One region of the Salinibacterium sp. GXW1014 genome, then DNA from elsewhere that is predicted to be linked to it. Evidence: predicted binding sites of a transcription regulator. Region 1 holds the regulator's gene; each other region holds the start of a gene.

Region 1 (10,205 bases):
CGACGGGCGCGCACGCGACCCTGGCCCGAGCAGGTCTGGCAGGGGTGCGGGATGACCGTGCCGTAGCCGCGGCAGGTGCCACACGGGCTCGAGGTCATGACGTTGCCGAGCAGGCTGCGCACGGAGCGCTGGATGAGTCCCGAACCGCCACAGATGTCGCACGTCTGAAGGTCCGTCCCGGGCGCACAGCAGGAGCCGCCACACGTCTTGCACACGACGGCCGTGTCGACCTCGACTTCGCGGGACGTGCCGAAGATGACATCCGCGAGCTCGACCTCGACGCGCAGCAGGGCGTCCTGGCCACGTTCCGTGCGTGAGCGGGGCGGACGAGTGCCGCCCCCGCCGCCGAAGAAGGTCTCGAAGATGTCGCCGAAGCCGCCGCCGAATCCACCGCCGAAGCCGGCCTGGTCGCCCAGGTCGTACTCCTGCTTGCGCTTCGGGTCGGAAAGCACGTCGTAGGCGTGGGTCACATCCTTGAAGCGGTCGGCTGCATCGGCGCCCGGGTTCACATCGGGGTGCAGCTCGCGCGCGAGGCGACGGTACGCCTTCTTGATCTCTTCGGGCGTCGCGCTGCGGTCAACACCGAGCACCTCGTAATGGTCAGCCAATGCAGTTCCTCAATATTGTTCTCTCGGCTCCGTCAGCCTGCGGCGTGCGGATGTCGCGGGCTCACGCCCTCGACCGTCGATCTCTTCTCGTCAGTTTTCGCTGAGCAACCTGGAGAGGTAGCGCGCCACAGCACGCACCGCCGTCATGTTGCTCGAATAGTCCATGCGCGTCGGGCCGAGCACACCGAGTCGCGCGAGCTCGCCGCTCGCCCCCGCGTATCCGGAACTGAGCACCGATGCCTCGCCGAGCCCGAAGGACTCGTTCTCGCGGCCGATCCGCACCGCGATGCCACCCATCTCCTGTTCCATCTCGCTGAACAGGCGCAGCAGGGTGACCTGCTCCTCGATCGCCTCCAGCACAGGATAGATGCTGCCGCTGAAATCGTCCTCGGTGCGGGCGAGGTTTGCCGTTCCAGCCATCAGGAGCTTGTCATGCCGGCTCGCGATGACCTGCTCGCCGAGACTGCTCGCGACGACCTCGACGAGGGGTCGCCGATGCGGCTCGAACGATTCGGCCAGGGCTTCCAGTTGCTCCGCGGCATCCTTCAGCACGAGGCCTGCCAGTTCGCCGTTGATGCGGGTGCGGAGCTCGCCAAGGAACTCCTCGTCGATCCCCATGGGCACGTCGACCATGCGCTGCTCGACCCGGCCCGTGTCGGTGATCAACACCGTCATGAGGCGCACCTGGTTGAGCGGCACGAGCTCTACATGACGGATGCGTGACCGCCCGAGCGTCGGATATTGCACGAGGGCCACCTGGTGCGTCAGCTGGGAGAGCAGTCGCACGGTGCGCGCAAGCACGTCGTCAAGGTCGGTTGACTCACCCAGGAAGGCTTCGATTGCGTGGCGCTGCGCAGCAGACAGGGGCCGGAGATCGGCGAGCTGGTTGACGAAGAGGCGGTACCCCTTGTCGGTCGGCACCCGCCCAGACGACGTGTGCGGCGCCGTGATGAGGTCTTCCTCCTCCAACTGCGCCATGTCGCTGCGAATCGTGGCTGCTGACACTCCGAAGGAGTGGCGCTCGACGATCGACTTGGAGCCGACTGGCTCCCGCGAGGCAACATAGTCCTGCACGATGACACGAAGTACTTCAAGGCCCCGATCGGAAACCATCCGCATCACCTCCACAGTCTTGGCACTCGCATCAAGTGACTGCCAATTCTACAGCGACCCACCGTCGGCGAAATCATTGCCCCCCGGAGTGGGTGGGCGCTAGGTTATGCAGTGCCTGCGCTACCCTCAGCTTTTTCTCAGGCAGGCAGAAGACTCGATCCCCGTCTCGGGGCATCGCCCATGGAAAGGCATGACATGACCGACCAGACTCCTCCCGCAGCCGCGCAGCCCGCAGCGCCACTGAGCCAGGCCGAGGACCGCCAGTGGGCGTCGTTCGCCCACCTCGGCGGGATCCTCTGGATCCTCCCCCCGCTTATCATCTGGCTGGTCTTCAAGGACCGTGGCTCCTTCACCAACCAGGAGGGCAAGGAGTCCCTCAACTTCCAGATCACGATCACGATCGCCCACGTCGTCGTCATGATCATCAATGCAATCCTCACGGTCGTGACCTTCGGACTCTGGGGTCTGATCGGCGGACTCCTGACCTTCGCACTCTGGGTCGTCACGATCATCTTCTGCATCCAGGGCTTCATCAAGGCAAAGGACGGCATTGCCTACCGGTACCCCTTCGCCCTTCGTCTCATCAAGTAGCCACGGTCGAGGGTCGGGACTTCTGTCCCGGCCCTCTGCTTTCTCTCGGCTCATTGCTTTAATGGGCGCATGACCAACGCAGCCCCGCCCCCTCCCGGGCAGTACCAGCCGAACCAGCCCATGAGCCCCGCCGACGAGAAGCTCTGGGCGACGCTCGTGCACGTGGGCGGGATCTTCTTCAGCTTCATCCCGGCGCTCGTCGGCTACCTCGTGCTGAAGGATCGCGGCCCCTTCGTGCGCGAGCACACTCGTTCGGCGTTGAACTTCCAGATTTCCTACACGATCTACGCGGTCGCCGCGACCATCGTGCTCTTCGTGGTCGCAATCCCCATCGCGGTCTTTACCTTTGGCATCGGATTCGCGATCGTCTATCTGGCCATGATCATCCCGATCGCGATGGTCGTCTTCATGATCATCGCGGCGGTCAAGGCCAACCAGGGCTTCTACTACCGGTACCCGCTCACGATCGAGTTCATCAAGCAGTAGCGGATGACTCGGCGACCGCTACTCCAGCAGTCGCCGCACGACAGCATCCGCAAGCAGCCGCCCTCGCAGGGTCAGCACGACTGATCCGCGCAGGGCGGCTTTCGCGTCCACGAGGCCGTCAGCGATGAGACCAGCGATAGCGCGCCGTCCGCTCTGCGGGAGTTCGGCGATCGAGAGCCCGTCGCGGATGCGCACGCCAAGGAGCACCCGCTCGATGTCCTGCGTCTCGCTCGCAAGGGTCTCCCGCCCCGCCGCCGGCGAGTGGCCAGCGAGCACGCGGTCTGCATAGGCCGCGGGGTGCTTGACATTCCACCAGCGAACGCCGCCGACGTGGCTGTGCGCGCCAGGGCCGACGCCCCACCAGTCCTGCCCACGCCAATACGCGAGGTTGTGGCGGCTGCGATGATCGCCGGCGCTCGTCGGCCTGGCCCAGTTACTGACCTCGTACCAGTCGTAGCCGGCATCGGCGAGCAGGGCATCCGCAAGCTCGTACATGTCGGCCTCGAGGTCATCGTCGGGCTCCGCGACCTCGCCGCGACGGATCTGCCGCGCGAGCTTGGTGCCATCCTCCACGATGAGTGCGTAGGCGGAGAGGTGATCGGGTTGCTGCGCGATCGCGTGCTCGAGCGAGCGGCGCCAGTCATCGAGCGACTCCCCTGGCGTGCCGTAGATGAGGTCGAGGCTCACGTCGAGGCCAGCGTCCCGCGCCCACTGCACGACGAGCGGGATGCGCGCGGGGTCATGCGTACGCTCCAGCGTCGCGAGCACGTGGGGCACGGCCGACTGCATGCCGAAGGACACGCGCGTGAAGCCCGCCCGTGCGAGCTCCTGCAGGTAGGCGGCATCCACCGAATCTGGATTGGCCTCCGTCGTGATCTCGGCCCCGGATGCCAGCGTCCACTCGGCGCGAACAGCCTCGAGCATGTGCACGAGATCGGATGCTGGCAGCAGGGTTGGCGTGCCGCCTCCGAAGAAGATGGTCGACACGGGCCGCGGCGCTATCTCAGCCTCGCGCAGCACCCGCGCTCCCAGAGCGACCTCCATCGCTGCCTGCCCCGCATAATCGCGACGATGCACACCGCGCAGCTCTTCGGCCGTGTAGGTGTTGAAGTCGCAGTAGCCGCAGCGCACCCGGCAGAACGGCACGTGCAGGTAGACGCCGAAGTCACGTTCGGCAGCGCCGCCAGCGACGCTCGACGGTAGGAGGCCGTCAAGGGGCGCCGGGTCGGCGAGAGGGAGGGCGGAGGGCATCGTCAGTCGACAGGACCGGAGAGCGCCGCAAGGTACCGGCGGCGAAGCGCGCGCTGCGCGAGCGACAACAGGGGACTCACTGCCGTCCACTTGCCGGGCGCCGGACGGGAAAGCGACCTCAGCATCATCCAGACCGAGCCGTCGTCCTCAAGGTCGACCACGAAGAGTTCCTCACCGCTGAGAGGGTGGCCCGGCAGGGTGCCGTAGGCGAAACCCTTGCGATTCGGCTCGTCGATCACATAGATGACGCGCACGGGTTCGCGCAGTTTGAAGGGGCCAATCGAGAACACGAGCCAGACCGAGTCGCCGGGTGTCACAAATGGCAGGCCGTCGGGCCCGTAGGGCACCTCTTCACGTTCACCCGTGCCGGCCGCGGCAACGGGCGTTCCTGAGTCGTCGAAGGTCACGGGCGTATAGCTGCCCTCCCGAACCTCCAGGGGCGTCTCCGTGAGTTCGACGTCGAAGCCGCTGCGGATCATGATGCCCCACGACATGGTCGCCCGCCACGCGAACTCCCACCGTGCGGGCCCCGTGCCGATGCGGACGCGCTTCTCGAAGGGGCGGTATCCCTTCGGCGGGAACGCGATCGACTCCTGCGATTGCGTTGCCCCGACCGCCGCGTAGTTGACCGGGAGGTTCCAAAGCGCCTTCTTGGACACCTAGCTCGCTCCGAGGTGAAGAGATGCGGCAAGCGATTGCGCCCCACAGCGCAGGAAAGAACGGCACGACAGAGGCATCCGGCAAGGATACCGCGCGTGTCTGGGTGCCTTCCGCGCTACCAGATGCCGTGATCCTGAGCGTCGGCGCAGACTCGTGAGCCCTCGAGTAGGCCGCATGCACCGCTCAGGATGTCATCGGCGAGCTCATCCTCATTCGCGATGCCGACAACTGAGGGCTGCTGTAACACTCCAGCCAACCAGTCCGGGGCGTCTTCGCACGCTCGCAGGGTCTCCTGCACTGCCTTATTGAAGGTCTTGTCGGCGAGCCAATTCACCTCGCGCAAACGCTCGAGCTTCTCGTCCTTCCGAACCTCGTCGTTGTCGATCTCGGCCGTTGCCGCGCGCTTCGCCTCCCACGCGGCCTCCTGAGTGCCCACGGCCGCGCTGAATGCTTCACTGCACCCGCTCGTGGGCGCTCCCGCCGGCTCGACGGAGAGCGCGCGCTCGGGGCCGACTGTGGCCGAGCATCCGACCAGAACCATGGCAGAAGCGGCCAGGAGGCCGAGACAGCGGGGAATGGAGCGCATGGTGTCACCCTAGGGTTGGGCACTACCGAACATCTAGGACTTCTTGTCCTTCTTCTCGACGTCGCCGGACAGCGCGGCGATGAACGCCTCCTGCGGCACCTCGACGCGGCCCACCATCTTCATGCGCTTCTTGCCCTCCTTCTGCTTCTCGAGGAGCTTGCGCTTTCGCGTGATGTCACCGCCATAGCACTTGGCGAGCACGTCCTTGCGGATGGCGCGGATGCTCTCACGCGCGATGATGCGCGCCCCGATGGCCGCCTGGATGGGCACCTCGAACTGCTGACGCGGGATCAGCTCTCGCAAGCGGCCGGTCATGAGCACACCGTAGGCGTAGGCCTTGTCACGGTGCACGATCGCGCTGAACGCGTCGACCTGTTCGCCCTGCAGCAGGATGTCGACCTTGACGAGATCTGCCTCCTGCTCCCCCGAGGGTTCGTAGTCGAGGCTCGCGTAGCCGGCCGTCTTGCTCTTCAGCTGGTCAAAGAAGTCGAAGACGATCTCGCCGAGCGGGATCGTGTACTTGATCTCCACCCGCTCCTCCCCGAGGTAGTCCATGCCGAGGAGCGAACCGCGACGGCTCTGGCAGAGCTCCATGATGACGCCGACGTAGTCCTTGGGCGCAAGGATCGCCGCCTTCACGATCGGCTCGCGCACGCTCTGGATCTTGCCGACGGGGAACTCACTCGGGTTCGTGACCGTGACAGTCTTCTTGTCGTCGGTCGTGACCTCGTAGATCACGCTCGGTGCCGTCGTGATGATGTCGAGGTCGAACTCGCGGCGCAGCCGCTCCGTCACGATCTCGAGGTGCAGCAGCCCGAGGAATCCGCAGCGGAAACCGAAGCCAAGCGCGACGGATGTCTCTGGCTCGTAGTTGAGCGCAGCATCCGACAGCTTCAGCTTGTCGAGCGCCTCACGCAGCACCGGATAGTCGCTGCCGTCGATCGGGTAGAGCCCCGAGAAGACCATGGGCAGCGGCTCGGTGTAGCCAGGAAGCGCCTCGGTCGCGGACTTCGCCGCCGTCGTCACGGTGTCACCGACCTTGGACTGCCGCACGTCCTTCACTCCCGTGATGAGGTAGCCCACCTCACCCACGCCGAGACCCTCGCTGGGAATCGGCTCGGGGGAACTCACGCCGATCTCGAGCACCTCGTGGGTCGCACGGGTCGACATCATCTGAATCTTCTCGCGCGGGTGCAGCTTGCCGTCGATCATTCGCACGTAGGTGACGACACCGCGGTAGCTGTCGTAGACGGAGTCGAAGATCATCGCGCGAGCGGGAGCATCCTTGTCTCCCTTGGGCGCGGGGATGAGTTCCGTGACGCGGTCGAGCAGCTCGGGCACGCCAACACCGGTCTTGCCGGAAACGCGCAGCACGTCATCAGGCGAACCGCCGATGAGCCCCGCGAGTTCGTTGGCGTACTTCTCGGGGTCAGCTGCCGGCAGGTCGATCTTGTTGAGGACCGGGATGATCGTGAGGTCGTTCTCGAGTGCGAGATACAGGTTGGCGAGGGTCTGCGCCTCGATGCCCTGGGCGGCGTCGACCAGCAGGATGGCGCCCTCACACGCCGCGAGGCTGCGCGACACCTCGTAGGTGAAGTCGACGTGGCCAGGGGTGTCGATCATATTGAGCGCGTAGGACTGGCCGTCGAGCGCCCACGGCATCCGCACCGCCTGGCTCTTGATCGTGATGCCGCGCTCGCGCTCGATGTCCATGCGGTCGAGGTACTGGGCACGCATGTCACGGTCGGCGACGACGCCGGTCTCTTGCAGCATGCGGTCGGCCAGGGTCGACTTGCCGTGGTCGATGTGCGCGATGATGCAGAAGTTGCGAATGAAGGCGGGGTCGGTCGACGCCGGCTGGAGGGCCTTCTGGGCTTTGGGACTCACGCGTTCCTCTGTGACTGGGTCGGCGCCGCGGACGCGGCACGAAGATGGACGCCACGATTGTCCCATGACGAGCGCCGGCACTCGAATCCCGCCCCGCCCCGACACGGCAATCGAATTGTCGAATCGCCCCGCGCACTGGTAAAGTTGCCTGTTGGCTTGCGCACCGCGTTCATCCCCCACGATTCACCCGGTGCGAACTGCAGCCCCGCCACCGCTCGTTGCCCTCTACAACAGCGCTGGGAATGGCTGCCACACACCGTCCGGAACAACAGAAAGAACTACCTTGGCAAACATCAAGTCGCAGCTGAAGCGCATCCTCACCAACAAGAAGGCGACGGAGCGCAACAAGGCCGTCAAGAGCGAGCTCAAGACCGCCGTGCGTGCCACGCGCACCGCGATCGCCGCCGGCGACAAGGAAGCCGCCACCACCGCGCTCCAGCTCGCCAGCAAGAAGCTCGACAAGGCCGTGAGCAAGGGCGTCATCCACAAGAACCAGGCCGCCAACAAGAAGTCGGCGATCGCCAAGCAGGTTGCGGCGCTCTAAGCAGCAGAACCTCACACGCCCCGTCTCGCATCGCGAGGCGGGGCGTTTTGCATACGGCGCGCGCTCGACGTTCGGGCTTAAGCGCCGCGGGAGGCGATGACGCCGACCATGCGCTCGAGCGCGAAGACGGGGTCGCGCTCGGCACCCTTGACCGCGGCATCCGTCTCGGCAAGCACCTCGATGCAGCGGCCGAGACCGTCGCCGCTCCACCCCTGCAGGTCGCGCTTGGCACGGTCGACCTGCCACGGCGCCATGCCCAGTTGCTGCGCGAGCTGGCCCGAGCCTCCCCTCGCACCCGAGACCTTCGCCATCGTGCGGAGCTTCATTGCGAAGGCCGCGACGATCGGCACGGGGTCGGCACCGGATGCCAGCGCGTGGCGCAGCATGACGAGGGCTTCGCCGTGGCGGCCGGCGATCGCGACATCCGCGACCTTGAACGCGGTCGTCTCGACCCTGCCCGAGTAGTACTTCTCCACCGTGGCCTCAGTGATCTCGGCGCTCGAATCCGAGATGAGCTGCTGGCAGGCAGATGCCAGTTCCGCAATATCGTCGGCAAACGCGGCAACGAGCGCGCGGATGGCGCCAGCCGTGGCCCGGCGCCCCGCGACCTTGAACTCGGCGACCGCGAAGTCTGCCTTCTCTGACTCCTTCTTGAGTTCTGTGCAGACGACCTCGATCCCGCCGCCAGTGCCGCTACGGATGGCGTCAAGCAGCTTCTTGCCACGCACGCCGCCCGCGTGCCGCAGCACAAGGTAGGTGCCTTCGGCGGGGTGCTCCAGGTACGAGACGGCCTCCGCAATGAAGGCATCCGTGCACTTTTCGACGCCAGTCACACGGATCATGCGAGGCTCGCCGAAGAGCGACGGGCTTGCGACTGTGAGCAGCTGCCCCGGCGCATAGCCGGCCGCGTCGATATCGCTCACCTCGAGGCTCGGATCCTCGGTCTTGAGCGTGTCGCGAAGCATCCGGATGGCACGGTCAGCGAGGAAGCCCTCCGTGCCCGACACGAGCACGATCGGGGCCGGGCGCACCTTCGACCAGTCCAACTGCGGGATGGCGACCGACGATTTCGAGCTTCGCGCTGCAGGCCTTGCTGCCACGGTGCTCCTCCCCACTCAAGGTCGCCCGAGGCATGACGCTCGGTCTCACGACGACGAATAACAGCCTAGTGTCGGGCGGCGACATCCTCGTCTGGAGCCGACGCCGGTGCCACCTGCCCCGTCTCGCTCCACACGCCGATCCTGCCGTCATCCCGCGCCCACGCGAGCACGAGGCCGTGCTCATCGGTGCGCGCCACCGCCGTGCCGAGTCGGCCGAGGAGCGACAGGATGCTCGGCGTCGGGTGCCCGTAGGTGTTGTCGGTTCCGACGCCGATGACCCCGATGGTGGCGGGAACGGACTCGTAGAGGCGTTCGTACTGGTCTACCGAGCCGTGGTGTGAGACCTTGACAATGTCCACACCACCTAGAGCGCTCAACTGCGAACGGGCGCCCGCGAGCATCCGGAGCTGTGCCTCGCGGCCGAGGTCACCAAGGAGGAGGGTGCTCAGGCACTGGCACGCCCGCCCGTTGACGGCGAGCACGACGCTCGCATCGTTGCCGGGCGGCATGGCAGGCGTTCGCGCCGGCCACAGAACCGTCCACCGCAGTCGCCCGAGCTCGCCCGCGAGGCCGCGTGTTGCCGGGACAACCTGGGCGCCTGCGTCGGCGAGGTCTCGAAGCATCCGCTCGTCCTCCGCCGACGCTGGCGGTCCAGCAACGACGGTGCCGACCCTGCCGACGACGGCATCAACGCCGCCCACATGGTCGAGGTCGAAATGCGAGAGCACCAGGACGTCGATGTGTGAGATGCCAAGGTGTGAAAGGCAGTCGTCGAGCGCGGCGGCGTCGGGGCCCGCGTCGACGAGCATGACGGAGTCGCTGTCGCGGAGGAGCTGAGCATCGCCCTGCCCCACGTCGCACGCGGCGAACTGCCACTCTCCCGGAGTGTGGAGGGCCACGCGGATGCGGTCGCCGGCGACGATGCCGCCCGCAATGACGAGCACACCGCACAGCCCGAGGGTCCACCAACGCCTCCTCCGCGCGAGCGTCACACCAAGACCGAGCACCGTCAGCACGGCCGCGAGTCCGAAGCCGAATGCGCCCTCCGCCCACGGCAGTTGAGCGCCGGGGAGTCCGCTGAAAAAGGCGGCCACGGCTGCGATCCAGGCGGACGGAAGCCATGCGACCCAGGCGGTCGCCTCGGCGGCCCACGGGGCGAGCGGATTCACCACGCAGGCCACGAGCCCCAGCACCGTCGCTGCGGGCGCCGCCGGTCCCGCGAGGAGGTTGGCGAGCACGCCATAGCTGGGAATCGCAGGCGCGAGCAGGATGATGACCGGCTGGCAGGCGAGCTGCGCGGCAAGGGGAACGGCGATCACGGCGGCAAGCGGTGTTGGAAGCACGGTGGCCATGCGCGCCGCGAGGGGGCCGGCGAGCAC
Region 2 (10,205 bases), on a different contig from region 1:
TCGCCGCGCTCCTCGTGGGCCGCGCCTACCGTCGCACCGGCAACCTCGCCGAGGCGCTTCGCGAGGTCGTCGCGCGCCTGCACGGTGCCTTCACGCTGCTCGTCATGCACGTCGATGAGCCGGGTGTCGTCGTGGGGGCACGCCGCAACTCGCCGCTCGTGATCGGGCTCGGTGACGGCGAGAACTTCTTGGGTTCGGATGTCGCGGCATTCGTCGAGCACACGCACCGCGCGATGGAGATCGGTCAGGACCAGCTCGCCATCATCACCCCCGACAGCGTCACCGTCACCGACTTCGACGGCCACGCGGTCGAAGCCAAGACCTTCGAGGTCGCCTGGGATGCCTCCGCCTCGGAAAAGGGCGGCTGGTCGAGCTTCATGGCGAAGGAGATCAGCGAGGAGCCCGAGGCTGTCGCGAAGACCCTCCTCGGGCGCGCGACGGAGGACGGCGTGAACATCGCCGAACTCGATGGCATCGGCGACGACGCGCTCCGTGCCATCGACCGCATCGTGATCGTCGGCGCGGGCACGGCCAACTACTCGGGCATGGTCGCGAAGTATGCGATCGAGAAGTGGGCCCGCGTGCCCGTGGACGTCGAGCTCGCGCACGAGTTCCGCTACCGCGAGCCGATCCTCACCCCCGACACGCTCGTCGTCTCGATCAGCCAGTCGGGCGAGACGATGGACACGCTCATGGCGGTCAAGTACGCGAGCGAGAACGGCGCGCGCACGGTGTCGATCTGCAACACGCAGGGTGCGACGATCCCGCGCGAGTCCGACGCCGTCATCTACACGCACGCCGGCCCCGAGGTGGCGGTCGCCTCGACCAAGGCCTTCGTCGCCCAGGTGATCGCGCTCTACCTGCTCGGACTGCACATCGCGACGGCCCGCGGCACCCTGTCGGCGCAGGAGGTCGCCTCCGCGGTCGAGGAGCTTCAGGCGCTTCCCGACAAGATGGCGACCGTGCTCGAGGAGCACGAGACCATCAAGCAGATGGCCGGCTGGATGGCCGACACGCGTTCCGTGCTGTTCCTTGGCCGCCACGTGGGCTTCCCCGTCGCGCTTGAGGGTGCGCTCAAGCTCAAGGAGATCGCCTACATCCACGCGGAGGGCTTCGCGGCCGGTGAGCTCAAGCACGGTCCCATCGCGCTGATCGAGCCCGGCATCCCGGTCTTCGTCGTCGTGCCGAGCCCGCGCGACCCCGACTCGCTGCACAAGAAGGTCGTCTCGAACATCCAGGAGATCCGCGCTCGCGGCGCCCGTGTGCTCGCGATCGCGGAGCAGGGCGACGCGGCAGTGCTGCCCTACGCGGATGTCGTGCTGCCGATCCCGCTCGCGGGTCGCTTCTTCGAGCCGCTGCTCGCGGTCATCCCGCTGCAGATCTTCGCGATGGAGCTCGCTTCGGCCAAGGGCCTCGACGTCGACCAGCCGCGTAACCTCGCCAAGTCCGTCACGGTGGAGTAGGCCGTGATCCTCGGGGTGGGCGTCGACCTGGTCGATCTCGCCCGCTTCGAGCGGGCGGCGAGCCGGACTCCGAGGCTCCTCGACCGCCTGTTCGCCGAGAGCGAACAGTGGGCGGATGGCCGTCGGCGTTCGCTGCCCTCGCTCGCGGCACGGTTCGCCGCGAAGGAGGCGCTCATCAAGGCGGTCGGAGATTCGACCGGGATGCGCTGGCACGACATGCGCGTCGTCTCGAACGAGCTGCGCAACCCCTCGTTTGAGCTGCACGGCGGCATCGCCGAGATCGCCGAGCGGCGCGGCATCGCTACCTTCCACCTCTCGATGAGTCACGACGGCGGTCTCGCGATCGCCTACGTCGTCGCGGAGGGCCGGGCATGAGTGGGCGGATGCGCGAGGCATCCGTCTCGCTGTCGGCCATCAGCGGCAACGTGGCCAGGCTCCGGGAGCTTGCGGGCGGCACACCGGCCATGGCGGTCGTCAAGGCCGACGGCTACGGGCACGGAACCGCCGAGGTGGCGCGCGCCGCGCTCGAGGGCGGCGCGGAGCGGCTGGGGGTCGCCGACATCGGCGAGGCACTCGTGCTGCGCAAGTCCGGCATCTCGGCGTCGATCCTCGCGTGGTTGCACGCACCGGACGAGGACTTCGTGGCTGCGGCGGCTGCCGGCATCGAGCTCGGGCTGAGCCGCGTCGAACAGCTGGAGCGGGCAGCGGCGACGGATGCCACGCCCACTGTGCACCTCAAGGTCGACACGGGTCTCGGTCGCAACGGCGCCGAGCGTTCCTCCTGGCCCGCCTTCTTCGAGCGTGCCGCGACGTTGGAACAGCAGGGGCGCATCCGCGTCGAGGGGATCTTCTCGCACCTCGCGAACGCGGGCCGTGAGGAGGACCTTGCGCAGGTCGCAGCCTTCGAGGCGGCGACGGTAGCGGCTCACGACGCCGGCCTGCGCCCGCGATGGCGGCACCTGGCGGCCACGGCCGGCGCGATCGATGTGCCCGAGGCGCGCTTCGACCTCGTGCGGCTCGGCATCGGCATGTATGGGCTCTCTCCCTTCGACGACCGGGATTCTCGATCACTCGGGCTGCGGCCGGCGATGCGGCTCTCCGCGGAGGTGGCCTCCGTCAAGCGGGTGCCGGCCGGCTCGGGGGTCTCCTACGGGCTCACCTATCGCGCCCAGCGCGAGACGACGCTCGCCCTCGTGCCGCTCGGATACGCGGACGGCATTCCCCGCCAAGCCTCCGGCCTCGGCCCCGTCGCGATCAACGGCGGCACCTTCCGGGTCGCGGGTCGCATCGCCATGGACCAGTTCGTGGTCGACGTGGGCGACACGGAGGTCGCCGTCGGCGACCGCGCCGTGCTCTTCGGCGACCCAAGCGATGGTGCGCCCACGGTCGACGAGTGGGCGACGGCGGCGGGCACGATCAACTATGAGGTCGTGACACGGATCGGTCCGCGGGTGGAGAGGGCGTGGCATCCGTGATCGAGCGCATGATCGAGACGCCCGAGGCGATGGGCGAGCTGGGGGCGCGGATCGCGCGTCAGCTGCGCGCGGGCGACGTCGTCGCGCTCAACGGTGAGCTCGGGGCGGGCAAGACCACCTTCACACGCGGGCTCGGTGACGCGTTGGGCGTTCGCGGCCCCGTGACGAGTCCGACCTTCGTGCTGGCCCGCACGCATCCGAACCTGGGCGACGGCCCGCCTCTCGTGCACGTCGACGCCTACCGGCTCTCGCACCCCGCCGAGCTGGACGACCTCGACATCGACTTCGAGGCATCCGTCGTCGTCGTGGAGTGGGCGGCAGGCATGCTCGACGCGGTCGTCGATGAATGGCTCGAGATCGCGATCCATCGGCCCAAGGGCGCCGACACGGCGGTCGAGGGCGAGGAGCCGGTCGAACCCCGGCGGGTGACGATCGAGGGCCATGGCCCCCGCTGGCGCGAGATTAGGCTGGACTGATGCTCCTCTCCATCGACACCTCGGCGGGCACCTCGGTCGCCGTCGTCGACCGCGATCGGGGCATCATCGCCGAGCTGGCTGAGAGTGACACGCGTCGCCACGCCGAGGTCGTCGGCGAGCTCATCGCGCGCTGCCTCGAGCAGGCGGGGGTCAAGGTCGCCGATCTCTCCGGCGTCGCGGTCGGCATGGGGCCGGGCCCGTTCACGGGGCTTCGCGTCGGCATCGCGGCTGCGCAGGCCTTCGCGCTCGGCGCGGCCAAGCCGCTCGTGCGGGTCGTGAGCCACGACGCCATCGCCTTTCAGCACTACGCGGCGGGAAGTGCCGGGCCGCTTCTGGTGGTGACGGATGCCCGCCGCCGCGAGGTCTACTGGTCCGCCTACTCGGGCGTCGATGCTGAGGGGCTCCCTGTGCGTTCGGGCGAGCCGGCCCTCGCGGCTCCCGCGGAGTTGCCCACTGACGCAGGGGTGACCCGCATCGACGCCGCTGAGGTGTCGGCCGGTGCCGCCGGGATGCTCGCCGAGCTGCTGTACTTCCACGGGCGCGACTTCGCGGGCGCAGAGCCGCTCTACCTGCGGTCGCCTGACGTGACCCTCTCCGCTGGCCCGAAGCGTGTGACGGGATGACCTGGTTCCTCCGCCGCGCGGGCCTCGGCGACCTCGCCGACATCATGCGCATCGAGACGGCGACCTTCGCGAACGACGCCTGGTCGGAGAAGGCCATGGCGGGTGAGCTCGGCAGCGAGCACACCTACTATCTGGTGGCCGAGCGGAACGACACTGGCGAGGTGCAGGGCTACGCCGGCCTGCTTGCCCCCGCGGGGTCGCGACAGGGTGATATCCAGACGATCGCGGTCGATGAGGCCGCCCGCCGCGGAGGTCTCGGACGCGCCCTCATGCTGCAACTCATGGGGGAGGCGAGGCAGCGGGGAGCGCGTGAAATGTTCCTCGAGGTGCGGGCCGACAACCCGGGGGCGAAGCGACTCTACGAGGAGCTCGGATTCGAGATCCTCGGGGTGCGTCCCCGCTACTACCAGCCCGACGGGGTCGACGCCATCGTCATGAGGGCGACCCTGGAGCATCCGATCGCCGGCGTTGCCGAGGAGGGAGCATCATGACCCGCGAGCCACTCGTGCTGGGTATCGAGACCAGCTGCGATGAGACGGGCGTCGGCATCGTGCGCGGCACCGAGCTCCTCGCCAACGTCATCGCCTCCTCCATGGACGAGCACGCCCGCTACGGCGGCGTCGTGCCCGAGATCGCCGCGCGCGCCCACCTCGAGGCCATGAACCCGACGCTCGAAGAGGCACTGAAGCGGGCGGATGTCTCGCTCGCCGAGCTCGACGCCATCGCCGTCACGAGCGGCCCCGGACTCTCGGGCGCCCTCATGGTCGGGGTCGGCGCTGCCAAAGCGCTCGCCGTGGCGACAGGCAAGCCCCTCTACGCCGTCAACCATCTCGTGGGACACGTGGGGGCCGACGTGCTGACGGGTGAGGACGTCGAGTACCCGACGGTCGCGCTGCTCGTCTCCGGCGGCCACACCTCGCTGCTGCTCGTGCGCGACCTCGTGAGCGATGTCGAGATGCTGGGCGAGACGATCGACGATGCGGCGGGGGAGGCCTTCGACAAGGTCGCGCGACTGCTCGGCTTGCCCTACCCGGGCGGTCCCGAGATCGACAGGGCTGCGGCATCCGGTGATCCCAAGGCCATTCGTTTCCCGCGCGGGCTGAGTCTGCCCAAGGACATGGCGAAGCACCGCTACGACTTCTCGTTCTCGGGCCTCAAGACGGCCGTCGCGCGCTGGGTCGAGCAGAAGCGCGATGCCGGCGAGGAGGTGCCGGTGGCGGATGTCGCGGCGAGCTTCCGCGAGGCCGTCGCCGACGTGCTCATCACGAAGGCCGTCGCCGCCTGCCGCGACCTCGGTGTGCCGCGCCTGCTGCTCGGTGGCGGCGTCGTCGCGAACGCTCGCGTGCGTGCCCTCGCGGAGGAGCGGTGCGCGGAGGCCGGGATCGCGCTTCGCATTCCGCCCTTCTCGCTCTGCACCGACAATGGGGCCATGATCGCGGCCCTCGGGGCGCAGCTCGTCGCGGCGGGGCGGGAGCCCTCCGGGCTCGGCTTCGGCGCCGACTCGACCCTCCCCGTGACGAGCATCCAGGCGTAACGTCGAAGAAAGCGGGTGTCGTTCGTTGACACCCGTTCGGGGTGCTGTCACCATAGGCACCGCATCAATCCGACGTTTCATCAAGGAGACTCCCGTGTCTGAATCCATGCCGGCTGCCGCCCCGGAGCCCACCCCCTACTCCGCCGCACCCGCCGGTGGCGCGCCCAAGAAGGCGCCCGTGCTGAGCATCATCGCGCTCATCGCCGGAATCCTGGGCCTCCTCGGGTCGTGGATCGGCCTCTTCTCGCTCTTCGGCCTCATCGGCGTCATTCTGCCGATCGCCGCGATCATCCTCGGCTTCCTCGGCAAGTCGAAGGAGCCGCAGGCGTCGAAGGGCCTCTGGCTGACGGGCATCATCACGGGCTTCGTCGGCCTCGCGATCACGGTGCTCCTCGTCATCGTGAGCACCGCCTTCATCGGTGCGATCAGCGAGCAGTACAGCGACATGACGCCGTACGAGCTCGAGCAGCAGCTCGAGGAGCTCAACAACTAGTTGCAGTCACCGAAGGGCCCGAGTCGAACGACTCGGGCCCTTCGCTGTTGCCGGGGGCGGGCATCCGACAGAATGGCTGCATGAGCACTCACAACCCCGACGAGGTTCCGCCGGTCCCCACGCCCCCTGCCGAGCAGGTGCCCGCGCCCGAGCCGATGCCAGAGGTCGCCGCCTCCGAGGCGCCCTCACCCGGCGCGCCCGCGGCGGATGCTGCCCCGGCCGCCTCGCCCTATGGCCCCGCGGCCACGGCGAGCGACGCGACGGCGGCAGCGCAGCCCGAGCAGCCCTACGGGGTTCCGCAGCAGCCGCAGGGCTCGGCCCAGCAGCCCTACGGCGCCACCCAACAGCCTTACGGGGGAGCGCAGCAGCCCTACGGTGCAACACAGCAGCCCTACGGCGGAGCGCCCTACCAGTCGGCGCCGGCGGGTCCGCCCAAGGGGCTCAGCCTCACCTCGATGATCACGGGCATCGCGGGCGTCTTCCTGAGCCTCTTCGGCGGCCTCGGGTTCCTCCCCGCCCTCGCGGGTGTCATCTTCGGCCACATCGCGCAGCGCCGCGAGCCCCACGGCAAGCCCTTCTGGCTCACGGGCATCATCACGGGGTACTCAGGCCTGGCGATCAGCCTGCTCTGGGGCCTCATCTGGATCATCCCGGCCTTCTTCTTCCTCGTGGCGGGAGCCTCGGGCGGCTACTACTGAGTCGCCCGCTCTGCCAGTAGCGCAACGCGTCGGCCCGCCACCCTCGTCAACACGAGGGTGGCGGTGCCGTCTCCGCGGGGTGCGAGGCGGCGGCGGAACGCGGCGGGGTCGATGTCGACGCCGCGCTTCTTGATCTCTACCCGGCCGATGCCGCGCACCTGCAGTTCGCGCTTGAGGCGGCGCTCGTCGAGTGGGAGCTGCTCGATGATGCGGAACCGCGACGCGAAGGGCGTGTCGACGGCACGGTCACTCGTGATGTAGGCGATGTCCTGGCTCACCATTCGCCCGCCAAGTTGGCGCGCGAGGTCGCCGATGAGCCGTGCCCGGATCACCGCGCCGTCGGGCTCGTAGAGGTACTCGCCGAGCTCGCCCGCCTCCGCGTCCTCGCTGTCGGCCGCCGAGGTGAGTTCAGCGGCGCCCCGTTCCGTGATGACGAGGGCGGAGCGACGGATGCCCGGCCTCGCGACAGCGCCCAGCCAGACTCCCAGCTCCACCACGTCGTGGTCGACCGAGACCCACTGGGCCTCGGCGTCAGCGGGGATCACGTCGCGGTCGACGCCCGGTCCGAGCTTGACGCCCACGGGCATCTGCTCGGCCAGGCCGAAGGCGAAGTCGAGGCTGGGGGACCAGTCGGCGGGGTCGTGGAGCCGCCCGCGCTCGTTGCGTCGCGCGGGGTCGAGCCACGCGGCATCCGTCCCGGCCAGGTCAACGTCCTGCGCCGAGGCGTGCTCGACCGTGACGGACGCCCAGGGGGAGAGGTTGTACGCGGCGATCGCGGCGGTCACCTCATCGCGCTCGACCGCGAGCACGCCGAGGTCGAGCGCGGCCATCGCGAGTGAGTCGGCGCCGATGCCGCAGCCGAGGTCGGCGACGCGCGTAACGCCAGCGGTGCGAAAGCGCTCCGCATGCCTTGCCGCGACGCTCAGCCGGGTGGCCTGCTCGAGCCCCGCCTCGGTGAAGAGCATCCGCTCGGCGAAGGGGCCGAACTTGGCAAGCGCGCGATGCCGCAGCCTTGCCTGCGTGAGCACCGCGGCGACGAGGGCGGGCGGATGACCGGCACCCCGGAGCTCGCTCACCATGCGTACGACATCGCCCTTGCTGTCGTAGGGCGGCAGGGAGTCGAGAAGCCGCAAGCCCTCGGGCGTCAGCAGGTGGGTGAGCTCGGCGGAATCCATCCGGCCCATTATGGCTGCACGCGCCGTGATTGGCACTCGGATTGCGAGAGTGCCAATCACCCCGCTACAGTTGTTCTGGCACTCTCCCCGTGAGGGTGCTAACCCCAAGTTTCTTCACGCACTTCAGAAAGAGGTCAACCGTGTCGGTGTCCATCAAGCCGCTCGAAGATCGCATTGTCATCAAGCAGGTCGAGGCCGAGCAGACGACTGCATCCGGTCTTGTCATCCCTGACACTGCCAAGGAGAAGCCCCAGGAGGGCGAGGTCGTGGCGGTGGGCCCCGGCCGCATCGACGACAACGGCAACCGTATCCCGCTCGACGTTGCTGTCGGCGACAAGGTGATCTACTCCAAGTACGGCGGCACCGAGGTCAAGTACGGCGGCGACGACCTGCTCGTGCTCTCGGCCCGCGACGTGCTCGCGGTGGTCGTGCGCTAGTCGCATCCATTTCTCGAAGGCCCGTCCTGCTCCGGCAGGGCGGGCTTTTCGTTTCTCGGTTGTAGCATTCTCGAGTGAGCCGCCCAGCACCCGTACTCGAAGACGTGCGGATGCACCGGCGGGCCGGTCTCCTCTACGCGGTCGGTGCCTACGGCCTCTGGGGCTTCCTCCCCGGCTACTTCCTGCTCCTCGCGCCCTCGGGCCCCTTCGAGGTCGTCGCGGGACGCGTCATCCTGTCGCTCGCCTTCTGCGCCCTCCTCCTCACGATCACGCGCGGCTGGCGTTCGGTCGCCGATGTTCTGAGGTCGCCCAGGCTCGCGCTCATCATGGGGGTCGCCGCGGCCCTGATCTCGGTCAACTGGCTCGTCTTCGTCTTCGCGGCGCTCAACGGCCAGGTGCTTGCGTCATCCCTCGGGTACTTCATCAACCCGCTCTTCACGGTGCTGCTTGGTGTCGTGGTGCTGCGCGAATCCCTGCGGCCGCTCCAGTGGCTCGCAATGGGCTTCGGCGCCGTCGCGATCATCGTGCTGGCGATCGGCCTCGGTGAGATCCCCTGGATCTCACTCGCGCTCGCCGGCAGCTTCGGCCTCTACGGCCTCATCAAGAAGCAGGCGGGCCCGCGGGTGGGTGCCGTCTCGGGGCTCACGGTCGAGACGATGTGGCTGACGGTCCCCGCGGTCGTCGTGCTCCTTGTCCTCGCGTCGGGCCCGGGCATCGCGGCCGGGGCGAACGGGCCCGTGCACCTCGCGCTCTTCCTCATGTCCGGCGTGGCGACCGCCGTGCCCCTGCTGCTGTTCGCCGCGGGCGCCCGCCGCCTGCCGCTCGTGACTATCGGCCTCGTGCAGTACCTCGCGCCCATCCTGCAGTTCATCCTCGGCGCCTTCGTCTTGCATGAGGCCATGCCGCCGGAGCGCTGGGTGGGCTTCGGGCTCGTCTGGGTCGCCCTCGTCGTGCTCACGATCGACATGCTCGTCGAGGGGCGGATGTCGCGCCGCGCCTTGCCGGAACCGCTCTGATCTCTCGGTAGGGTTCCTGAGGCGTCGCCCGTCGGCGCCTCCCCGAATGAGAGGAACGCCATGGTGCGCCGTGCTCCCGTCACTGCCGTCGCGATCGCTGCAGCGCTTGTGCTGTCGGGCTGCACAGCCGAGGTGGAGGTCACTCCTTCCGCCTCACCGCGCCCCAGCGCTCCCGCCGCATCCGGGGACGGAGTCCTGCGCATCGGCACGCTGTTGCCGACCTCGGGGGAGACGGCCTTCCTCTCGCCGGCGCAGGTCGCGGGCGTCGAGCTTGCGGTGCGTGAGATCAACGAGGCCGGCGGCGTGCTCGGTGCCCCCGTCGAGGTGTTCCACCGCAATTCGGGCGACGCCTCGACTGAGACGCTCGAGGCCTCCTATGCCCAGCTCGTCGAGCACGGCGTCGACGTGATCGTCGGGCCCTCCTCATCCGTGCTCGCCGAGCGACTCCTCCCGCTCGCCGTCGCCGACGGTATCGCTGTCATCTCGCCGTCCGCGACGGCATCCGCCCTCTCCGACCTCGATGACTCCGGACTCCTGCTGCGCACCTCGCCGCCCGTGAGCCTGCAGGGTCGCGCCCTCGCCCAGCTGCTAGCCGATGACGACGCCGAGACGGTCGCCACCGTGACCTTCGACGACGCCGAATCGGCGGCCGTGACATCCGTGCTCTCCGAGGCGATGGGGGATGGCGCCGTCACCCTCGCCGAGACCTTCGCCGCCGACACGGATGCCGCTGCCCTCGCTGCCCAGATCGCCGACTCGGGCGTGGACGCCATCGTGCTGTCGAGCCCCTTCGCGCCCGAGGTGCCGACTGCCGC
Region 3 (10,205 bases), on a different contig from region 1:
CGTCCATGAGGAACACCTGGGGGCTCCGCACGATCGCGCGGCCCATCGCGACACGCTGCCGCTGGCCACCCGAGAGGGCCTTGGGCTTGCGGCCGAGGTAGGGCTCGAGGTCGAGCAGCTTGGCAGCCTCGAGCACGCGGTTGGCGCGCTCCTCCTTGGGCACGCCCGCGATCTTGAGCGCGAAGCCCATGTTCTCGGCGACCGTCATGTGCGGGTACAGGGCGTAGTTCTGGAAGACCATGGCGATGTCACGGTCCTTCGGCGGCACGTCGGTGACGTCCCTGTCACCAATGAGGATGCGCCCGTCGTTGACCTCTTCGAGGCCGGCGAGCATCCGGAGCGTGGTGGACTTGCCGCAACCGGAGGGGCCGACGAGTACGAGGAACTCGCCATCGGCGACCTCGAGGTCGATCTTGTCGACTGCGGGCCGGGTCGAACCCGGGTAGAGCCTGGTTGCCTTGTCAAAGGTGACAGATGCCATGACAGTATTTCTCCTTCACCGGCAGGTACGTGCCGGACGATCCGTAGTGAATGGATGTTGTGCATCGGACCGCGAGCGGCCCGATCGTGTCATTATGTCACCGGAGCCCCCCTGAGCAACCGTCTGGCCAACTCCCAGACACGATGTTTAGCATCGAGGCGTGCCGCAGAAGCGGAAGTTGCCCGGTCGGGCCAGGGGGCGAGAGCGGCCGCCACGGGGCGAGCTCTCGAGAGAACTGAGTGAGGTTTCATGACGAACGGCACGCCGGGATCCAAGCCGACGAAGAATGAGAAGCGCCTCGCCGCCCGCGAAAAGGCACAGCAGGCGCGCCTGGAGCAGAAGAAGAAGGAGCGCCGCAACCGCCTCCTCCTGCAGGTGGGCATCGTCGTCGGAATCCTCGCTGTCGCCGGCGCCACGGTCTTCGGCATCATGGCTGCCATCCCCAAGACGAGCTCCGGCCCGCGCAACATGCTGAGCGACGGCATCCGCATCGGCGCCGACTTCGTGGCGGAGACGACGCCCGGGCTCAGGCCGGGTGCGGAGCCCGTCGCCCTCCAGCCCTCCGAAGACCCGGATGTCGTCGACATCGTCATGTACGTCGACTACTTCTGCCCGGCCTGCCGCGTCTTCGAGGAGGCCAACGAAGAGCAGATCGCGACCTGGGTCGAATCGGGCGCAGCGACGCTCGAGGTGCACCCGGTCGCGTTCCTCGACCGCTTCTCGCTCGGCACGCAGTACTCGACCCGCGCGGCGAATGCGGCGGCCTGCGTCGCGAACTATTCGCCCGACCGCTACTTCGACTTCCACAGCATCCTCTTCGCCGAGCAGCCCGCCGAGAACACGACGGGCCTCAAGAACGAGGAACTCGTCGACCTCGCGAAGCAGGCCGGCGTGACGTCCCCTGGCAAGGTCGAGCAGTGCATCAACGATGTGCAGTTCAAGAAGTGGGTCAACGCGGCAACCGCGCGCGCCTTCGAGGGGCCGCTGCCCAACGCCGACCTTGATGCGATCTCCCGCACGCCCACCGTGATCGTCGATGGCACCGCCTACCCCGGCGAGGACCTCTCGAGCGCCAGTGACTTCGCGCGCTTTGTGAGCACCGCGAGCGGCAACGCCTTCTCAGACGAACTCAAGGCGAGCCCCTCGCCGAGCCCCAGCCCGGCTCCGGCTGGCTGAGTCGGGGCATCAAGGCGCGAGGTCGCGCCGTCCGATGCTCACCATGGCGGCCGCGGCGAGCCCGACGGCGATGACCGTGAGCACGATGGCGGATGCCACGTCGAAGTCCTCGACGGGCACCGCGGAGGGCGCCTCGCCGCCCGGGAGGCTCGGCCAGAGACTGACATCGCCCGGCACATAGGCGATGTCGCGATGCGTCGCGACCGGCTCCGCCCAGGGGTCGCGGCCGAGGATCCTGACGCTCCCGCCTGAAGCGCGCATGAGGCCGAGAAGGATGCGGATGGTCGTGGACTTGCCGGCACCGTTCGGCCCCAGGAAGCCGTGCACCTCGCCCTCGCCGACACGCAGCTCGAGGCCGTCGAGTGCTGTCGTGCGCCCGAATCGCTTCGTGAGGCCCGAGACCTCGATGATCGGGTTCGTCGCAGCGTCCACCGCTCGTCCTTCCGTGGCATCCAGCGTCCACGGCGGTCGTCGGGGCGCTCCGCGCAATCGCGGGCCGACCAGGCTTCCCGGCACTCCGCGAGTCAGTATAGGACCGCGGTCGCGGGCAGTCGAGAGGTGATTCCGGGTGCACGGATACCCGTTGGTGGAGCCCCCTGTCGGATTCGAACCGACGACCCTCGCTTTACAAGAGCGATGCTCTGGCCAACTGAGCTAAGGAGGCGGATGCGCGGAGCGCCCGAGCCATCCTAGCCCGAGCGCGCGGCGCTGCGAAGATTACGCTCCTGCGCCCCCCGCAGTGTCCTTCTCCGCGAAGTTGAGGGAGAGGGAGTTCATGCAGTAGCGGTCGCCCGTGGGGGTGCCGAATCCATCGGGGAACACGTGGCCGAGGTGCGAGCCGCAGGCAGCGCAGAGCACCTCGGTGCGGACCATGCCGAGACTCGTGTCCTCACGAAGCTCAACCGCTTCAGGGCGCACCGACTCGTAGAAGCTGGGCCAGCCGCATCCGGAATCGAACTTGGTGCCGCTCTTGAAGAGTTCGGCGTTGCACGCGGCGCACGTGTAGACGCCCGCGCGCTCCTCGTCGAGCAGCTCGCCCGACCATGCGCGCTCCGTGCCAGCCTTGCGCAGCACCGCGTAGCGTTCGGGGCCGAGCTCCTCGAGCCATTCCTGTTCGCTCTTGTTGACCTGGTAGTTCATGGGGTGCCTTCCGACGTGGGTTCAACAAGACTAAACGCGTGGGCTTTGCGATTGTTCCGCGTTACGGCACATCACATCTGCGCGCTTTGGCTTCGCCGCGCGAGCTACTAGGGTTCGAATGAACTTAGGTCTACCTAAGTCGTCTGGTTGCATCCCCGTTCTCCAGGAGCCTTCGTGAACACAGCCCTCGCGCGCCTGCGGGCATGGCCGTCGACGCCCGCGCTGCTACTCACGCTCGCCCTGGCGCTCGCCCCTCTGACTGATCGACCGGGCGACGAGGTGGCCACGGAGGCGCGGGGCGACGCCTGTGCCGTCACAGAGGCCAGCATCGGGTGGGGCTTCAAGGAGGCGTTCCGCTCCTACATCAGCGGCACGATCGCGAAGGGCGAGTGGACGGTCGCGGAAGGGGCAACCTACGAGACCCCGCTCTTCGGCTTCCCGGCCGGCGCCGGAACCTACGACGGCGCGACGGGGGAGGGCGAGTTGTCGTTTCCCGGCGCCATCACCTTCACGGGCCACGGTGGCGTGCTGAACACGACGGTCCGCAACCCGCGCATCGAACTCGAGGGCGACACCGGCCGGCTCTTCCTCGACGTCAGCGGCGACACCCAGGCGGGCGAAGCGGTCGACCGGGCCGGGGTGCACTTCGCAGACCTCGATTTCGCGGCTGCCACCTTCAACACGGCAGGCGGACGAATGACGATCGCGGATGCCCCTGCCGCGCTCACCGAGCAAGGCTCGGCAGCGTTCGGCACCTACGAACCAGGCTCTGAGCTCGACCCGCTCACGATCGAGCTCACCCCCGCGCAGGGCTGTGAGCGTGAGCCGGCTCCCGCCGCGGACGAGCCCGGCTCGGAAGAGTCGAGAGAGTCGTCCGGCGCATCATGGCTGCCGTGGGCGGTCGGCGGCGCGCTCGTGCTTGTTGTGGTCGCGGGAGCGCTTGCCCTCCTCCGTCGTCGCGCGCCGGGTGCATGAGTCGCGACACGGCAGCCTGGTTCCGCGATTTCGGGCGGCAGGTGGCATCCGTCTCTCCCATGTACGAAGCGTGGGCGGGCGCCGTCGCGGATGACCCCGCCACGGTCGCCCTGCTCGAGACGCTCCCGGAGCAGCACCGGCAGCCTCCCCTCGTCTTCGCCGTCGCGAGCCTGCTCGGCGCGCGAGACCACGGCACCGGCATCACCGACTTCCTGCGCGGCAACGCCAGCGCGCTCGCCGCGGAACTCGCCGCCCGGCCCATGCAGACCAACGAACCCGGCCGGTGCGCGGCACTCACGGCAGCGCTCGCCACGATCGACGGGCCCGTCGCTCTCCTGGAGCTCGGGGCATCCGCCGGCCTCTGCCTCTACCCCGATCGCTACAGCTACGACTACTCGGGCCACCGCCTCCACCCCGACGACGGGCCCAGCGCCGTCACCCTCACGTGCACGTTGGGAGCGGGCATCGAGCCGCCGCGAAGGCTGCCAACCGTCGTGATGCGCGCTGGCGTCGACCTCCGCCCGCTCGACGTGACGAGCCCAGCGGATGCCGCGTGGCTGGGCGCCCTCACCTGGCCGGGCCAGCACGACCGCGAGTCGAGGGTGCGGGGTGCGATCGCGATCGCACGGGACGACCCGCCGCATTTGCTGCAGGGTGACGCCGAGTCGGCCGTCGACGAGCTCCTCGCGCTCGCGCCTGAGGGCGCGACGCCCGTCATCGTCACGATGGGCGTGCTCATCTACATTCCGGCGCCGCAGCGGGAACGGCTCGCGGAACGCATCCGCGCGAGCGGTGCCCGCTGGGTGTCGCTCGAGGGCGCGAGCGTGCTGCCCCGCGTGGAAAGGCAGCTGCGCGACGCGGGCTGGGCGGAGGACGAGCTCCGCGGGCGCTTCGTGCTGGCCGTCGACGAGCATCCGCTCGCCTTCAGCGGGCCCTACGGCGAAACGCTCGAGGCCTGCGAGCCGGGCGCGGGCGCGTAGACGGCGCGGGCGAGCGCATCGAGCACGCCGGCCGTGCGCGGGCCGAAGCCGAGCACCTGGCCCGAGGCCATGTCGACGAAGCGGCGGTTCTGGCCGGCCGGCGTCTGGGCGAGGGCTGGCTTCTCGTCGAGGAGTCCGTCGATGCCGCCGGTGCTGTCGAGGCCCGAGGTCATGACCAGGATGAGGTCGGGCCTCGCGGCGATGACGGCCTCATCGGTCATGGGCTGAAGCCCAGTCCAACCGATCTCGGTCGCGACGTCGATGCCGCCGATGCCCGTGATGAGGTCGTCGACGCCCGACTCGCTGCCGAAGAGGTAGTAGATGCCGGAGCCCCCGCGCAGGTAGAGGAAGAGCATCCGCAGGCGGTCGTCGCCGTTCGGGGCGATCTCGGCGATCTCGGCGGCCTTGGCCTCGATCTGCGCCTCGAGGAGCCCCGCGAGTTCCTCGCCAGCCTCGGCGGCACCGAATGCCGCGCCCACCTGGCGGGCGAGCGTGCCGACGCCCTCGAAGCCGGCGACGTCATCGACGAAGACGACGGGGATGCCCGCGTCGCGCAGTTGCAGCACGACGTCGATCGGGCCGATGCTGCCGTCGGTGACGACGAGCGTCGGGCGAAGGCTGATGATCGACTCAGAGTTGATGCTGTGGCCGCTCGAAGTCACCACGGGAAGGTCGACAACCTGCTCGAAGGTCGACGAGATGTCGCGGCCCACGAGGGTCTCGGCGAAGCCGAGCCCGACGATGGTCGCCGCGATCGAGCCAGACATGTCGAGGCCCAGCACCCGGGTCGTCTCGGTGACGGTGACGGCCGTGTCACCTGTGAGGTCGTGCGAGGTGACCGTCGCGGGAAGCTCCTGTTCGGGCCGCTCGATCAGCACGTCGACGGATGCCGAGGCCAGCTTCGCGGTCGACTCGCCGGTCCAGTCGCGTGGGTCGTCGAGCAGGTCGAGCTGCGCAAGGGGCACCCGCTGCGCGTCCGCATCGGTGACCTCACTCGAGGAGTACGACTGGCCACCCATGCAGCCCGTCAGGAGGGCGAGGGCCGCCGCGACCGCGGTGAGGGCGGCAGGGATTCGGCGGCGCGGCACGGGGCTCCTTGCGATGATCGGGCTTTTGGTAAGGCTATCCTAACTAAGCATCGGATGTCGCGACCCTCCGCCCGCCTCTCCGGCTGCCACTGACTGTCGCCATAACCTTGGATGGATGCCCACCACCGCAACCGACAAGCGCTCGGATCTCCCCGAGCTCCCTGAGCGCGATGCGCGCATCCTCGAGTTCGAGCGCCGCCCGTGGAGCCACCCCGGCGCGAAGGAGGAGGCCATCCGCGTTGAGCTTGGCCTCGGCCCGGCCCGCTACTATCAGTTGCTGAACGCCGTCATCGAATCCCCGGCGGCCTTCGCCCACGACCCGATGCTCGTGCGACGCCTGCGGCGCCTGCGAGACGCCCGCCGTCGCGCCTGACCTCCCAGTCGCGGCGACGATCCACCTGAGGAACACGATGGCCACCCGCATCCGAGATCGCTTCGACGACATCCCCGACGACCTGCCCCGGGTCGGCGCCCACCGCGCGCCGGCCGAGGCGGCTCGTCGCTGGATCGCCGTCGCATGGGCGGCACTCGCCACCGTTGTGCTCGTCGCCGGCGGACTCTTCGCCCTCTCACTCCTCAATCCAGACCTCGACCTGCGGGTGCCTGGCAGCGACACGGCCGCACCAGGCGACCCCGTGGACCCCGAGCCGGAGCAGCCGACGGTCGAGCCCATGCTCGACCCGAGCGTGCCGATCACGGTGCTGAACGGCACGGCGGCCCAGGGCCTCGCGAGCCAGGTGGGCGATGCTCTCGTCGCCCAGGGCTGGGAAGGGGCGTCAACGGATGTCGGCAGCCGAGCAAATGCGGCAGCTGACGATGTCGAGCGCACGCAGGTGTTCTACAACGACCCCATCAACGAGGCCGCAGCGCGCATGCTCATCCAGCATCTGGGCGTCGGGGAGCTGCGTCTCTCCAACGACTATCCCGCGGCGCCGATCGTCGTGCTGATCGGTGCCGACTACGAGGCGACGACCCCCTGATCGTCGTTCGGCTGGGCCCCGCACGTTACGCGCCCGTTTAATCTCGCGTCTTCCGCCGACAGATTCTCATCTGGCTCTCCCCTTTTGGGCCGCGGATCGTTACTATCTGGAACTGGTCGCCCATCCGGCTCTGTGAGGCTCTCGACTACGCGCTTCGTGAACCTGATGACGCGGGATACCCGTCCGCGCTCGGTGACTCGGCGCCGCACCGCGAGCGCCGTTGAACGGTACACAGCAGGGAGTAACACATGGCGAACGGATCCGTGAAGTGGTTCAACGCTGAAAAGGGCTACGGATTCATCACCGTCGAGGGTGGAGGGCAAGACGTCTTCGTCCACTACTCCGCCATCGACATGAGCGGTTACAAGGTGCTCGAAGAGGGTCAGCAGGTGACCTTCGAGGTCGGCACCGGGTCGAAGGGCCCGCAGGCGGAGTCCGTGCGGCCCGCGTGACGCAGCACTGATTGATTGCGGGGCTCGCCTCGCGCTGACGCCGCTCCCGTTGGGGGTGGCGTTAGTGTTTGGGACGTGATTTCCACCCCGCGCAGCTCTCGACGTCATCTCGGCACCCTCGGAGCCCTCGTGGCGGCGCTGTTGCTGGCCGGATGCTCGGGCGAAGCGCCCTCGTCACCCCAGGCATCCCCGTCGCCCGACTACGCCTCTGACTACGTGGCGCCAGAACCCACCGATGTCGCCCCCCTGCGGGGCACGACCGTGCCCGAGGGCTCGCTCTCACACGCGGCACTGTCGGCGAAGATCGACAACCACTGGGATGCTCGCCCGCAGCTCGGCCTCGAGCGCACCGACATCGTCTTCGAGGAGCTCGTCGAGGGGGGCATCACGCGCTACGTCGCCGTGTGGCACAGCGACGTCCCCGAGCAACTCGGTCCCATCCGCTCGATCCGGCCCATGGACCCTGAGATCGCGGGCTCCCTTGGCGGCATCATCTTCTATGCGGGCGGCCAGCCGCAGTTCGTGTCGATGATGCAGCAGACCTCGCTCTACAACGCAATCCATGGACAGCCCGACACGGCCGCCTACATGTTTCGCTCGAGTGACCGGAGGGCGCCCCACAATGTGATCGTGCGGGCGAGCGAGTTCCTTGCTGCCCACTCGGATGTCGCGGCACCCCGCCAGCAGTTCGCCTACGCCCTCGATGCCGCCTCGGCGACCGCCGCAAAGGAGGGCACGCCGACGGGCGCCCTTCGGCTCGCGTTCTCGAACCAGTTCGTGCCCTCGTGGACGTGGGATGCGGCATCCGGCACCTTCCTTCGGTCGCAGGACGGTGCGCCCGACCTCGACTCCAACGGCGCCCAGCTCTCGGCGGTCAACGTCGTGACCCTGCGCGTTCCCATCTCGCACGGCCATGGCGTGCCCAAGACCGAGCTCCTCGGCAGTGGCGAGGCCTGGGTCTCGACGGGCGGCGGCACCGTCAGCGCGACCTGGCGCAAGGGCTCGATCGATGCCCCGATCACCCTCGTCGATGACAACGGCATCACTATCAGGCTTGGGGCAGGCAACACGTGGGTCGAGCTCGTGCCGCTCGAGGGTTCGGTCGCGGTCGACCCGCCCGCCTGAGCGCGGGCCCAGCGTTTCGCACCCGCCTCTCTCCCGGCTTGCACTCGCTTGGGCAGAGTGCCAGAATCATCTAGCACTCTCTTTGTGAGAGTGCCAAAAAGCTGATGCATTTCCGACGTCCGGGAGGGACGAAGAACACATATGGCAAAGATGATTGCTTTCAACGAAGAGGCCCGTCGTGGCCTTGAGCGTGGTCTCAACACGCTGGCCGACGCCGTCAAGGTGACGCTTGGCCCGCGTGGCCGCAACGTCGTCCTCGAGAAGAAGTGGGGCGCCCCCACGATCACGAACGACGGTGTCTCGATCGCCAAGGAGATCGAGCTCGACGACCCGTACGAGAAGATCGGTGCCGAGCTCGTCAAGGAGGTCGCCAAGAAGACCGACGACGTCGCGGGTGACGGAACCACCACCGCAACGGTGCTCGCCCAGGCTCTCGTGCGTGAGGGCCTCCGCAACGTTGCCGCGGGTGCAGACCCCATCAGCCTCAAGCGTGGCATCGAGAAGGCCGTCGCTGCTGTGACGACCGCGCTCGTCGAGCAGGCGAAGCCCATCGAGACCAAGGAAGAGATCGCCGCGACCGCGTCGATCTCCGCCGGTGACCCCGAGATCGGTGCGCTCATCGCCGAGGCGATCGACAAGGTCGGCAAGGAGGGCGTCGTCACCGTCGAGGAGTCGAACACCTTCGGCACCGAGCTCGAGCTCACGGAGGGCATGCGCTTCGACAAGGGTTACCTGTCGGCGTACTTCGTCACCGACCCCGAGCGCCAGGAGACGGTCTTCGAAGACCCCTACGTGCTCATCGTCAACTCCAAGATCTCGAACATCAAGGACCTGCTGCCCGTCGTTGACAAGGTCATCCAGGCCGGCAAGCAGCTCCTCATCATCGCCGAGGACGTCGACGGCGAGGCCCTGGCCACGCTCGTCGTGAACAAGATCCGCGGCATCTTCAAGTCGGTTGCCGTCAAGGCTCCCGGCTTCGGTGACCGCCGCAAGGCGCAGCTGCAGGACATCGCCATCCTCACGGGTGGTCAGGTCATCAGCGAGGAGGTCGGCCTCAAGCTCGAGAACACGACCCTCGACATGCTGGGCCGCGCGCGCAAGGTCGTCATCACCAAGGACGAGACGACCATCGTCGAGGGCGCGGGCGACGCGTCGCAGATCGAGGGCCGCGTCAAGCAGATCCGCTCCGAGATTGACAACACCGACAGCGACTACGACCGCGAGAAGCTCCAGGAGCGCCTCGCGAAGCTCGCCGGTGGCGTCGCCGTCATCAAGGCGGGTGCCGCGACCGAGGTTGAGCTCAAGGAGCGCAAGCACCGCATCGAAGACGCCGTTCGCAACGCGAAGGCTGCCGTCGAGGAGGGCATCGTCGCCGGTGGTGGCGTCGCCCTCATCCAGGCCGGCGAGGTCGCCTTCGCGGGTGACGCGCTGACCGGTCTCGTCGGTGACGAGGCGACCGGCGCGAACATCGTCAAGGTCGCGATCGACGCCCCGCTCAAGCAGATCGCCATGAACGCGGGCCTCGAGCCCGGCGTCGTCGCCGAGAAGGTGCGCAACCTCCAGGCGGGTCACGGCCTCAACGCCGCGACCGGCGAGTACGTCGACATGCTGCAGGCCGGCATCAACGACCCCGTGAAGGTGACCCGCTCCGCGCTGCAGAACGCTGCGTCGATCGCCGGGCTCTTCCTCACCACGGAGGCCGTCGTCGCCGACAAGCCCGAGAAGAACCCCGCGCCGATGGGTGACCCGTCGGGCGGCATGGGCGGCATGGACTTCTAGTCCGACCCAGCACCACTGCGAAGGGCGGC

Evidence for each region. The regulator HrcA, encoded in region 1, represses chaperone genes, less so after heat shock. The targets are predictions, from matches to a motif close to TTNGCACTCGNNNNNNNCGAGTGCNAA.
Region 2: a site for HrcA is predicted at 7,967-7,993, ahead of groES (co-chaperone GroES). Genes of this name have one in related genera too.
Region 3: a site for HrcA is predicted at 8,468-8,494, ahead of groL (chaperonin GroEL). Genes of this name have one in related genera too.

Annotation. Positions count from the first base shown of each region.
Region 1 is NZ_JBIZWA010000002.1:223,083-233,287, reverse strand. Features, by position in the region: gene dnaJ (molecular chaperone DnaJ) at 1-608, opposite strand, end outside; gene hrcA (heat-inducible transcriptional repressor HrcA) at 699-1,721, opposite strand; gene ACIQK7_RS10885 (DUF4870 domain-containing protein) at 1,917-2,312, shown strand; gene ACIQK7_RS10880 (DUF4870 domain-containing protein) at 2,382-2,798, shown strand; gene hemW (radical SAM family heme chaperone HemW) at 2,817-4,049, opposite strand; gene ACIQK7_RS10870 (DUF1990 family protein) at 4,052-4,708, opposite strand; gene ACIQK7_RS10865 (hypothetical protein) at 4,825-5,295, opposite strand; gene lepA (translation elongation factor 4) at 5,329-7,182, opposite strand; gene rpsT (30S ribosomal protein S20) at 7,466-7,726, shown strand; gene holA (DNA polymerase III subunit delta) at 7,804-8,826, opposite strand; gene ACIQK7_RS10845 (ComEC/Rec2 family competence protein) at 8,892-10,205, opposite strand, start outside.
Region 2 is NZ_JBIZWA010000001.1:1,566,540-1,576,744, forward strand. Features, by position in the region: gene glmS (glutamine--fructose-6-phosphate transaminase (isomerizing)) at 1-1,463, shown strand, start outside; gene ACIQK7_RS07770 (holo-ACP synthase) at 1,467-1,838, shown strand; gene alr (alanine racemase) at 1,835-2,938, shown strand; gene tsaE (tRNA (adenosine(37)-N6)-threonylcarbamoyltransferase complex ATPase subunit type 1 TsaE) at 2,926-3,414, shown strand; gene tsaB (tRNA (adenosine(37)-N6)-threonylcarbamoyltransferase complex dimerization subunit type 1 TsaB) at 3,414-4,037, shown strand; gene rimI (ribosomal protein S18-alanine N-acetyltransferase) at 4,034-4,528, shown strand; gene tsaD (tRNA (adenosine(37)-N6)-threonylcarbamoyltransferase complex transferase subunit TsaD) at 4,525-5,571, shown strand; gene ACIQK7_RS07800 (DUF4190 domain-containing protein) at 5,666-6,064, shown strand; gene ACIQK7_RS07805 (DUF4190 domain-containing protein) at 6,145-6,762, shown strand; gene ACIQK7_RS07810 (SAM-dependent methyltransferase) at 6,756-7,937, opposite strand; gene groES (co-chaperone GroES) at 8,078-8,374, shown strand; gene rarD (EamA family transporter RarD) at 8,449-9,390, shown strand; gene ACIQK7_RS07825 (ABC transporter substrate-binding protein) at 9,451-10,205, shown strand, end outside.
Region 3 is NZ_JBIZWA010000001.1:657,453-667,657, reverse strand. Features, by position in the region: gene ACIQK7_RS03305 (ABC transporter ATP-binding protein) at 1-481, opposite strand, end outside; gene ACIQK7_RS03300 (DsbA family protein) at 731-1,657, shown strand; partial or broken gene ACIQK7_RS03295 (ATP-binding cassette domain-containing protein) at 1,787-2,068, opposite strand; tRNA gene ACIQK7_RS03290 (tRNA-Thr) at 2,245-2,321, opposite strand; gene msrB (peptide-methionine (R)-S-oxide reductase MsrB) at 2,375-2,797, opposite strand; gene ACIQK7_RS03280 (HtaA domain-containing protein) at 2,972-3,772, shown strand; gene ACIQK7_RS03275 (DUF2332 family protein) at 3,769-4,752, shown strand; gene ACIQK7_RS03270 (hemin ABC transporter substrate-binding protein) at 4,707-5,840, opposite strand; gene ACIQK7_RS03265 (DUF3263 domain-containing protein) at 5,956-6,213, shown strand; gene ACIQK7_RS03260 (LytR C-terminal domain-containing protein) at 6,251-6,820, shown strand; gene ACIQK7_RS03255 (cold-shock protein) at 7,069-7,272, shown strand; gene ACIQK7_RS03250 (DUF3048 domain-containing protein) at 7,348-8,397, shown strand; gene groL (chaperonin GroEL) at 8,539-10,176, shown strand.